3 regions of the Methylobacterium sp. AC690 genome follow, and region 2 is predicted to be linked to each of the others. Evidence: riboswitches for the same ligand, from Rfam matches in the RefSeq annotation. Region 2 holds a riboswitch; each other region holds the start of a gene.
What was found. A riboswitch is a leader RNA that binds a small molecule or an ion and turns the genes downstream of it on or off. The one in region 2 is predicted to bind cobalamin.

Region 1: it holds a riboswitch for cobalamin, as region 2 does, so the genes downstream of both, AC0IY1_RS00925 (CbtB domain-containing protein) here and AC0IY1_RS03520 (TonB-dependent receptor) in region 2, are expected to answer to the same signal.
Region 3: it holds a riboswitch for cobalamin, as region 2 does, so the genes downstream of both, AC0IY1_RS15235 (TonB-dependent siderophore receptor) here and AC0IY1_RS03520 (TonB-dependent receptor) in region 2, are expected to answer to the same signal.

Annotation. Positions count from the first base shown of each region.
Region 1 is NZ_CEEDOX010000001.1:189,948-193,147, forward strand. It holds gene AC0IY1_RS00910 (hypothetical protein) at 1-501, opposite strand, end outside; gene cobO (cob(I)yrinic acid a,c-diamide adenosyltransferase) at 501-1,112, opposite strand; gene cobU (bifunctional adenosylcobinamide kinase/adenosylcobinamide-phosphate guanylyltransferase) at 1,109-1,621, opposite strand; cobalamin riboswitch at 1,728-1,920, shown strand; gene AC0IY1_RS00925 (CbtB domain-containing protein) at 1,975-2,151, shown strand; gene AC0IY1_RS00930 (CbtA family protein) at 2,179-2,934, shown strand; gene AC0IY1_RS00935 (DUF1636 family protein) at 2,927-3,200, shown strand, end outside.
Region 2 is NZ_CEEDOX010000002.1:249,004-252,203, forward strand. It holds gene AC0IY1_RS03520 (TonB-dependent receptor) at 1-1,559, opposite strand, end outside; cobalamin riboswitch at 1,872-2,072, opposite strand; gene AC0IY1_RS03525 (hypothetical protein) at 2,161-2,460, opposite strand; gene AC0IY1_RS03530 (FdhF/YdeP family oxidoreductase) at 2,767-3,200, shown strand, end outside.
Region 3 is NZ_CEEDOX010000012.1:72,810-76,009, reverse strand. It holds gene AC0IY1_RS15240 (PAS domain-containing protein) at 1-886, shown strand, start outside; cobalamin riboswitch at 1,271-1,479, shown strand; gene AC0IY1_RS15235 (TonB-dependent siderophore receptor) at 1,591-3,200, shown strand, end outside.

The DNA.
Region 1 (3,200 bases), on a different contig from region 2:
GTGCGGCAGGGGCTGCCACAGGAGCTCGGCACCGATGGTCTGCCGCGTCGTGCCGAGGGCCTGGACCACCCGGCCGAACGGTGTGTCGGTGGTCTCGAGAAGGCGGTTCATCTCCGGGGTCAGGCGCTCGGGCACGTACCAGTTGTCCGCCTCGGACAGGACGTGGTCGCCGCAGGCGAGCTTCACCTGACGGTAGCGCAGGAGCGTGTCGGGCCCGGCATTCAGGCGCCGGCGCGTCTCCTCCGAGGCCGGCTTGTCCGCGCCGCGCTGCAGGTTCGCGGCGAGCCGGGGGGTCGCGGCCATGCCGTGCTCGGCGCACCAGCCTTCGAGGGTCGCGGTGGCGGAGCGGCTGGCGAGCAGCCGGGCGTTCAGCCCCTCCACCACGGCCAGGGCCTCGACGCGGCCCAGATAGGTGGCGGGCCACGGCCCGGCCGGGTCGGCCCGGACTCCGTGCGCTCCCAGCACGGTGGACAGCGCGACCGCCACGATGGCCGCCCGCATCAGAACTCGATCCCCGCCTGCGCCTTCACCCCGGCGGCGAAGTGGTGCTTCACGCTGCCCATCTCGGTGACGAGGTCGGCGGCCTCGATCAGGGCCGGCTTGGCGTTGCGGCCGGTGACGATGACGTGGAGGTCCGGTCGGCGCCCCCGGAAGGCCGCCACCACGGCGTCGAGATCGAGGTAGTCGTAGCGCAGCGCGATGTTGAGCTCGTCCAGCACAACGAGGCGGATCGTCGGATCGGCCATGAGCTCGAGGGCCTTGGCCCAGGCGTGCTCGGCGGCGGCGATGTCGCGGGCCTTGTCCTGGGTCTCCCAGGTGAAGCCTTCGCCGAGCGTGTGCCAATCGATCTGATCGCCGAAAGCCTTGAGGGCGTGCTTCTCGCCGGTGTCCCAGGCGCCCTTGATGAACTGCACCACGCCGACGCGCCAGCCATGGCCGAGGGCCCGCAGCATCAGCCCGAGGGCCGCCGTGGTCTTGCCCTTTCCGGGACCGGTATTGACGATGAGGAGCCCCTTCTCGATCGTCTTCTCCGCCACCTCGGCGTCCTGGACGGCCTTGCGCTTCTCCATCTTCTCGCGGTGCCGCGCGGCCTCGGTCTCGGCGTCCGTCATGGGGTGGCTCCGGGTTGGGGTTTCACGATCATCGGCAGGCCCGCCACCGTGAGGACGACGCGGTCCGCCTGGGCCGCGAGGCGCTGGTGCAGGCGCCCGGCGGCATCGCGGAAGCGGCGCGCGAGGGCGTTGTCCGGCACGATCCCGAGGCCGACCTCGTTGCCGACCAGGACCACCGGGCCGGGGGCCGCCGCACAGGCCGCGAGCAGCGCGGCGGTGGCAGCCTCGAGGTCGGCCTCGGCCAGGATGAGGTTGGTGAGCCAGAGGGTGAGGCAATCGACCAGCACCGGCCCGGTCGCGGCGGCGACCGCCTCGGCCAGGGCGATCGGCACGTCCTGCGTGATCCAGCCCTCCGGGCGGCGGGCGCGGTGGAGCGCGATGCGCTCCCGCATCTCGTCGTCCCAGGCCTGGGCGGTGGCGAGGTAGAGCCAGGGTCGAGGCTGGGCCTCGATCAGCGCCTCGGCATGGGCGCTCTTGCCCGAGCGCGCGCCGCCGAGCACGAGGATCATTCGGGGTGGAGGATGCGGCATGGGGCATGCTGTGCCCGATATCGAGGTCCGAGGTCAAAGGCGGGAAACCCGCCCGGGCCGCGTTGTCAGCGGATCGGCAACCGCGTAGAAGCGAGGATCGGACGGTGCCCCGGCGACGGGGTGAAAAGGGAATGCGGTGAGGGGGCGACCCTGAAACCGCGGCTGCCCCCGCAACTGTGAGCGGAGACGGGACTGCCATCAGCCACTGGAGCGATCCGGGAAGGCGGCAGGACCAGCGACCCGCGAGCCAGGAGACCTGCCGTCGAAAGTGGACCTGCCGTCCACGCCCCATCCTTGACGGCCGCCGGCGGGGTGGCCAGGAGATGTACCCGATGTCGACCAACACCCTCGTCCTGACCGGCAGCCGCACCAACGAGCGCCTCGGCGCCGTGTTCGTGGCCGCCTTCCTCGGCCTCGGCCTCGTGTTCATGGCCGGCTTCGCCCCGGCGATGGCGCTGCACAACGCGGCGCACGACTTCCGGCACAGCCAGAACTTCCCCTGCCACTGAGCGCCTCCGCTTAAGGCAGAACCGCCCATGATCATCCGGCTCGTGTCGGCGGCCCTGGTCGCCGGCTTCCTCGCGGCTGTCGTCGCGACGGGCCTGCAGCTCGCGCTCACCTCGCCGCTCATCATCGCGGCCGAGCGCTACGAGACGCAGGCCTCCGCCGCGCCCGGCCGGCCGACCCCCGCTTCCCTGATCGTCCGCGTCCACGGCGGTCACGATCACGGCACCAAGGCCCCCTCGGTGGCGGGCGGCGAAGTCGCGCCCGACTGGCAGCCGGGCCCCGGCCTGCCGCGCATGGCCTTCACGGCGCTGGCCACCCTGGTGGGCGGCGTCGGCTACGCGCTCCTGCTCGGTGCCGTGCTCCTCGCCTGCCACCGCGAGCCCAGCCCCGAGGCCGGCCTGCGCTTCGCCATCGGGGGCTTCCTCGCCGTGGCGCTGGCCCCGGCCCTCGGCCTGGCCCCGGAACTCCCCGGCATGGAGGCCGCGCCGCTGGCCGACCGCCAGTTCTGGTGGGTGATGACCGCCGCGGCCACCGCCATGGGCCTCTACCTCATCGCGATCCGGCGGGCGCCGATCACCATCGCGGGCGGCCTCGTGCTCCTCGTGGCGCCCCATCTTGCCGGGGCGCCGGAGGCGAGCCACGCCGCCTCGAACCTGCCGGCCTCCTACGCCGCCCAGTTCGCCGCGCGCTCGCTCGGCATCGCCTTCGTGTTCTGGGCGGTGATCGGGTTGGCCTATGGCTGGGCCTGGGGCCTCTTCGGCCGAACCCGGCCGACCCATGCCTGAGGCCGCGCCCGTCACCCTCTACGTCTGCGCCACCTGCCGGGCGGCCGGCGATACGGCGGAGCCCCGCGCCGGCGCCCGCCTGCTGGCGGCGCTCCAGGAGGCCGTGAGCACCGGGGCCCACCCCGGCATCACGGTCGAGAGCGTCGAATGCCTCTCGGTCTGCAAGCGCCCCTGCACCGTGGCGGTCGCCTCGCAAGGCCGCTGGACCTACGTCTACGGCGACCTCGACCCGGTTGCCTCCGCCGGCACCATCCTGGACGGCGTCG
Region 2 (3,200 bases):
CGGCGGGTGGGACGGCTCGGCTCGGTGGTGCCGCTGTCGCCCTGGAACAGGTTCTCGGACGCGAAATCGAGCTGGAACAGCGTCACGGCCGTCTCCAGCCCGGCGATGCTGCGGTTGCGCAGACCGATCTCCGATCCCGTCGAGGGCACCAGGAAGGGCGACCGGCTGATGGTGAACAGGGGGCTGGTCGGATCCACCGTGGCGGTGACGCCGCGGGCGTCGTTCGAGTGGAAGCCGCCGCCGTAGTTCACGAACAGCTCGGTGTCGAACCACGGGCCCAGCACGAGGCCGAGCTTCGGGTTGACGATGCTGTCGCGCGCCGTGCCGGAATTCGCCGCCGTATCGGACACCACGTCGGCGTAATAGGTATCGGCGCGGAAACCGACGCTGGTGCGCAGCCAGTCGGTCCAGCGCAGGCGGTTCTCGTAGTAGAACGCTCCACTTGCCTCCAGCACCCGGTCGTCCAGGACCGTCGAGCGGTACTGCCGGTTCGTGGTGTTGAACAACCCGACCCGGATGCTGTCGGTGCGGGTCTGAACGCCGATCTCGTTCTCCATGGCCACGCCGAACAGGCTGCCCTGGACAGTATGGCTGACCTCCCCGCCGCCGAGCACGCGGCTGTCGCGCTGGCGGAACTGATCGCCGTTCACCGGATCGTTGAGGAAGTAGGTGAAGTCGTTGAACAGGTTCATGCCGTAGCGGATGACGTAGGCGCTCGCCCGGGTGATCCCGGCGTCGCTCGTCCGGCTCCAGCGGCCCGAGAGGGAGAAGCGGCCGGTGTCGCCGCCATCGGTGGGATTCAGGGAGCCGAAGCGGCCGATCAGGCCTTCCGCCACCGCCCGCTCGGGGATCTGGTTGGTGGCGTTCCACCTGGCCCAGTAGGCCATTCCCGTCAGCGCGAAGCCGTCGAGGGCCGTCCCCTGGCTGTAGCGGACGACGGCGTTGAGCTTGGCGAGGCGGTCCGGCACGTCCCAGGGGCCGTCATAGGTCTGGGCCTCGCCGGCCACGAGGAGGCGGCCTTCGCCGAGGGCCGCGGAGGCGATGCTGAGGGCGCGCTTGTAGCCGAAGCTGCCGAGCGAGGTCAGCGCGAGGTTGCGCTCCACCGTGTCGAGATAGTCGATCCGCACCGAGCCGGCCGAGGCGAAGTCGCCGTCGCGGACGAAGTACGGCCCCTTGTGGAACGCCACCGCGCCGACGAGCTCGGGAATCAGGAAGTTGAGGTCGGCATAGCCCTGGCCGTGGGCGTGGGTGCGCATGTTCACCGGCATGCCGTCCACCGCGATGGCGATGTCGGTGCCGTGGTCGAGGTTGAACCCGCGCAGAAAGAACTGATTGGCCTTCCCCTCCCCGGAATGCTGGGTGACGATGAGGCCGGGCACGCTCTCCAGCACCTCCCCGGGCCGTGAGATCGGCCGGCTGTTCAGCGCCGCGCCCGAGATCACGCCGGCGCTCGCCGCATCGACGGTCCGGAGGCCGCCGCCGATGCCGGTGACGCCGCCGACATACCCCGCATTGGCGGCCGGTCCACGCCCGCCGCCCGCCGGTGCCTCCGCGGTCACGGACAACTCAGCGAGATCCGCCTGCGCGCTCTGGGCGACGGCGTCGGGAATCCCGGCGCCGCAGGGGGCGAGACCGGCGCAGGCGGCGAGGAGCCAGGATCGGCGGGAAAGCCGTGAACGACGGAACAATCGAGAACGAGAGGGCGAACGAGAACGAGAGGGCGAACGAGAACGAGAGGGCGAACAAAAATCAGAGGACGACATGGGACCTCGGGCGACGTCTGTGGCACGTCACCGCGAACGAGGCCGGCGCGGATGCCACGCGGCATCCACCCCGACACCCATCAGGACACCCCGCCCGATGCGTTTCGCGTGTGACCACGACTGACGGCAGGTCTCCTGGCTCGCGGGTCACCGCCCTCCCATCGTCTTCCCAGGTCCGAGAACCCAGTGACGTGCTGATGAGGAGCTCGCCGCTTACAGTTGCGGGGGCAGCCGCGGCCTCGGGCGCTCGCCCTCACCGCGTTCCCTTTTGATCCTCGATCCTGAGGAACCGTCGGGGGTCAGGAGGCCCGATCGGCGGCTGCGGCGTCAATGGCCGCGGCGGGTTTTCAGGCCGGTGTGCCCGGCAGGCGACAGGGGCCGGGCGTCAGCGCCGTCCCTACGGTTTCCGGGCCGGCTCGCGCCGGTGGCCCGTCCCGGCCAGCACGGCGCCGCCGGCCGCCAGGCCGAGGAGGATCCACTTCAGGGGAAGCCGGTCCGCGCCCTCGCTGCGCTGGGGCTCGGTCACCATGTAACCCGGCGGTAGTTCCACGCCGGGCTTTCCGTAGGCCCGAGCGTCGGCGATCTGCTCGGCGGACACGGCCCATTCGGCCCCCATCTGCCGATCATGCGCCATCACCGCGAGGCCGACCGCGAGGGCGACGGCCGCCGCCGCGAAGATCCTCACCGGCGTCTTCATCTCCCGCGCTCCCGCCTGCCACGCGCCCCAGCCGCGATCCGGGGCGAGGGTTAGGCGATCGGCCGGCCCTCCGCCAGAGTGCGGTTCTCGGGATCAAGCACCTGATGTTTCGCATCGCGGCCTGGAACGGTTTTAACCCACTCTTCATCGGCTCTGCAAAAAACGCATGGTACCCCTAACGGCATGACTGGCCTGCGTTTTCACGCGATTGAGCGCGCACGGTGCATCGCGATATCGCTGGAGCGAGACTGCTCCGCTTCGCGACCGATCGTCGGCCACGCGAGCCCTGCCCCTCAGGACCCCTTCATGGATCATCCGGTCGCGTCCCCGAAGCGCTCCTCCGCGGCTGGCGGCTGGGGGGCCCTGAAAAGCTGCGGCAAGCACCTGCTGGGAAGCCGGGCGCCGCTGTCGGGCGCCCGTGCCATGCTGAAGGCCAACCAGCCCGACGGCTTCGACTGCCCGGGCTGCGCCTGGGGGGATCCGGCCCACGGCTCCTCCTTCGAGTTCTGCGAGAACGGCGTGAAGGCGGTGTCCTGGGAAGCCACGGACAAGCGCACCCCGCCGAAATTCTTCGCTAGGCATACCGTGACCGAGCTGCGCGACTGGACCGACTACGCCCTGGAGGGCGAGGGCCGCCTCACGCATCCGATGCGCTACGACGCGGCGAGCGACCGCTACGTCGTCACCACCTGGGACGCCGCCTTCGCGGAGATCGGCGCCACCCTGCGCGGCCTCGATCA
Region 3 (3,200 bases), on a different contig from region 2:
CCGGCTCGTCGGCTCTATGGATGACCTTCTCCGTCGAACATTGGGTGAGCGCGTCCGCTTAGAGGTCGTGATCTCGGGCGGCCTATGGCTGACGCTGTGCGACCCGAACCAATTGGAGAACGCCCTCCTGAACCTCGCCATCAACGCCCGCGACGCGATGCCGGAGGGAGGCAGGCTCATCATCGAGACGGCGAACAGCTTCCTCGACGATGCCTATGTCGCGCGCGAGATCGGGGTGCGGGCCGGACAATACATCTGCATCTGCGTGACCGACACCGGCTCCGGCATGCCGCCGGACGTCATCGCGAAGGCGTTCGATCCGTTCTTCACGACGAAGCCCATCGGGCAGGGCACCGGGCTCGGGCTGAGCATGATCTATGGGTTCGCCAAGCAGTCGGAGGGCAACGTCAAAATCTACTCCGAGACCGGGAAAGGCACCTCGGTGAAGCTCTACCTGCCACGGTTTTTCGGTGAGTTCGAAGAGCCTGGCACCACCAGGGGCGAGACGCCCCGTGCCGAACTTGGCGAGACGGTCTTGGTGGTCGAGGACGACGATACGGTGCGAACCCTCGTCGTCGAGGTGCTGGGTGAACTCGGGTACGCCACCCGGGAAGCGCCTGACGGGCCTTCCGGCCTCCGCATCCTGCAGTCGGACGCGCGCATCGACCTCCTAGTTACGGATGTCGGTCTGCCTGGGCTCAACGGCCGACAGCTCGCGGACCAGGCCCGAACCGGGCGGCCGGACCTGAAGGTGTTGTTCATGACAGGCTACGCGGAGAACGCTGCCTTCGGTGCAGGCCACCTCGCACCCGGTATGCAGATGATCACTAAGCCTTTTCCGGTCGAAGGACTTGCGAGCAAGATCCGCTCGATCATCGAAGCATAAAGGTCGCCGGGTTACCCAGGTACGCTTAACGCCAAAAATCGAGCTTGTAGGCGCCAATGGAAATACGGGTTAATCAATCGTCCACGGCTGAACGTCAGCTTCCCGCGTCCTACGAACCGTAAGCAGACAGGCTGCAAACCACCCAACCCAGCCGTAGAGCGGACGGATGATTCCCTACCCAATTTCGCCGTACATGTCCTCTTGCCCAGTCTTCTTGCAGGGTCGTTCATTGTCGGAGTGAGCAGGTAGCGACACCCTTTCGGAACAGCTAAATCGTGCCGAAGCCGTTGTGTCGTTTGAGACACATCAGCCGTTACAAACAGCTCCCCTACCTCTCGCCCCCAAGTGTCGGTGTCTACTCCGTTGACTTGTCCAGCCGGAAGATGCCGGTGGAGCCGTCAAGGTTCTCACGGTCCCGTGATCGTGAGCTAAGAGGGAATTCGGTGAAGCCTGTAAGGGCGAGACCGGAGCTGCCCCCGCAACTGTGAGCGGTGAGCCGCTGCCGAACATGACCACTGGCAACTCGTGCTGGGAAGGTCAGGCAGCGGTGACGACCCGTGAGCCAGGAGACCTGCCTTGGCGGTTGTTTTGGTCTCGCGGGCGGGGTGTCCGGTGGGTCGCTGTTCGACGCGGGTCCATCGGATCTTCATCGCGCACGCGCGCTCCATCGACACGCGGCCCCGGCAAGCGGTGGGGCTCGCCCGATGGTCTTTGTTCTCCAATTTCCTTGTCGGCGACACCGCCGCCTCTCGCGCCTTCTCCGCGGGAGCACGATCCTTGCAGCAGGCTTGCTGATTAGCGAGGTGCAAGCCCAGGATGCGGCGGTCGCCCTCGACACACTCTCTGTCGAGGCCAACGCAGGTAGACCCGTCCGCTCGGACGTCCTCGGTCGCTCCTTCGACGCGATCAGCATAATCGGGCCGACCCCGGGCTTCCGCTCGGATCGTGCGGTATCGAGCACCAAGACCAACACGCGCCAGCTCGACGTTCCGCAGGTGGTCACCGTCGTGCCGCGCGAGCTCATCACCGACGTCAACGCCACCCGTGTCGACCGCGCCTTCGACTACGTGCCTGGGCTGACCCAGACCAACAACTTCGGCGGGCTGGGCACGTTCGCCTACGCCATCCGCGGTGTGACGACGGCCGAGGTCTACCGCAACGGCCTGGCGGCCAACCGAGGCGGCCCGCCCCCGCTCATCGACACCCAGAACATCGAGCGCATCGAGGTGCTCAAGGGGGCGGGTGGCGCCCTGTTCGGTCGCAGCGACCCCGGCGGCCTCGTCAACATCATCACCAAGCAGCCCACCGCCACCCGCTTCGTCGAGATGGGCGGGCTCTGGGGCTCGTTCGAGCAATTCCGCGGCACCGTCGATTCCGGTGGTGCCCTCAACGACGAAAAGACGCTGCTCTACCGCTTTAACTTCGCGGGCGGGAGCCAGAACAGCTACCGCGACTTCGTCGGCGACGACCGGCTCTTCATCGCCCCCGTCCTCAGCTGGCAGGTGACGCCGGACACCAAGCTCACGGTCGAGGCCTCGGTCACCCGCAACAACGTCATCGTCGACCGTGGCGTGGTCGCGATAAACAAGCAGCTCGGGTTCGTGCCGATCTCCCGCTTCCTCGGCGAACCCGGACAGGTCACCCGCCAGACCGACGAGGTGCTGCAGGTGCGCCTCGACCACCGCTTCGACGCGGACTGGCAGATGCGGCTCGCGGCGCAGTTCAACACCGGCACCCTCAACGGCGAGAGCGCCGAGGGCCGCGGCCTCCGATCCGACAACCGCACGGTCATCCGCGACCGCAACTATCGCGATTACAGCTACGACTCGGCCATCGGCCAGGCCGAGATCGTCGGCAAGTTCACGACCGGCGACATCGGCCACACCGTGCTCCTCGGCTTCGACCGCGAGGATTTCGATAACCGGCAGCTCTACCTGCGTTCGAACTTCAACACGTTCCCCTACGCCCTCGACATCTACAACCCGCGCTACGGCCAGCCCCTGCCGCCGCTCACGCGCGCCTCCAACACCCTGGAGAGCGTGACAGATACCGGCTTCTACGCCCAGGACCTGATCGACCTCGCTCCACAATGGAAGGCGCTCGCCGGCGTGCGCTTCGACCTGTTCGAGCGGTCCTTCAAGCAGCGCGTCGGGAACACGAGCGGCGAGCAGACCCGGGCCGCCGCCTCGCCGCGGGCCGGCCTCGTCTATCAGCCCCTTCCCGAGCTCGCCCTCTACGCCAACGTCAGCACCAGCTTCCGTCCCAACATCGGCACCGACGCGAGCCTCGGGGCCCAGTCGCGGCCGTTCGAGCC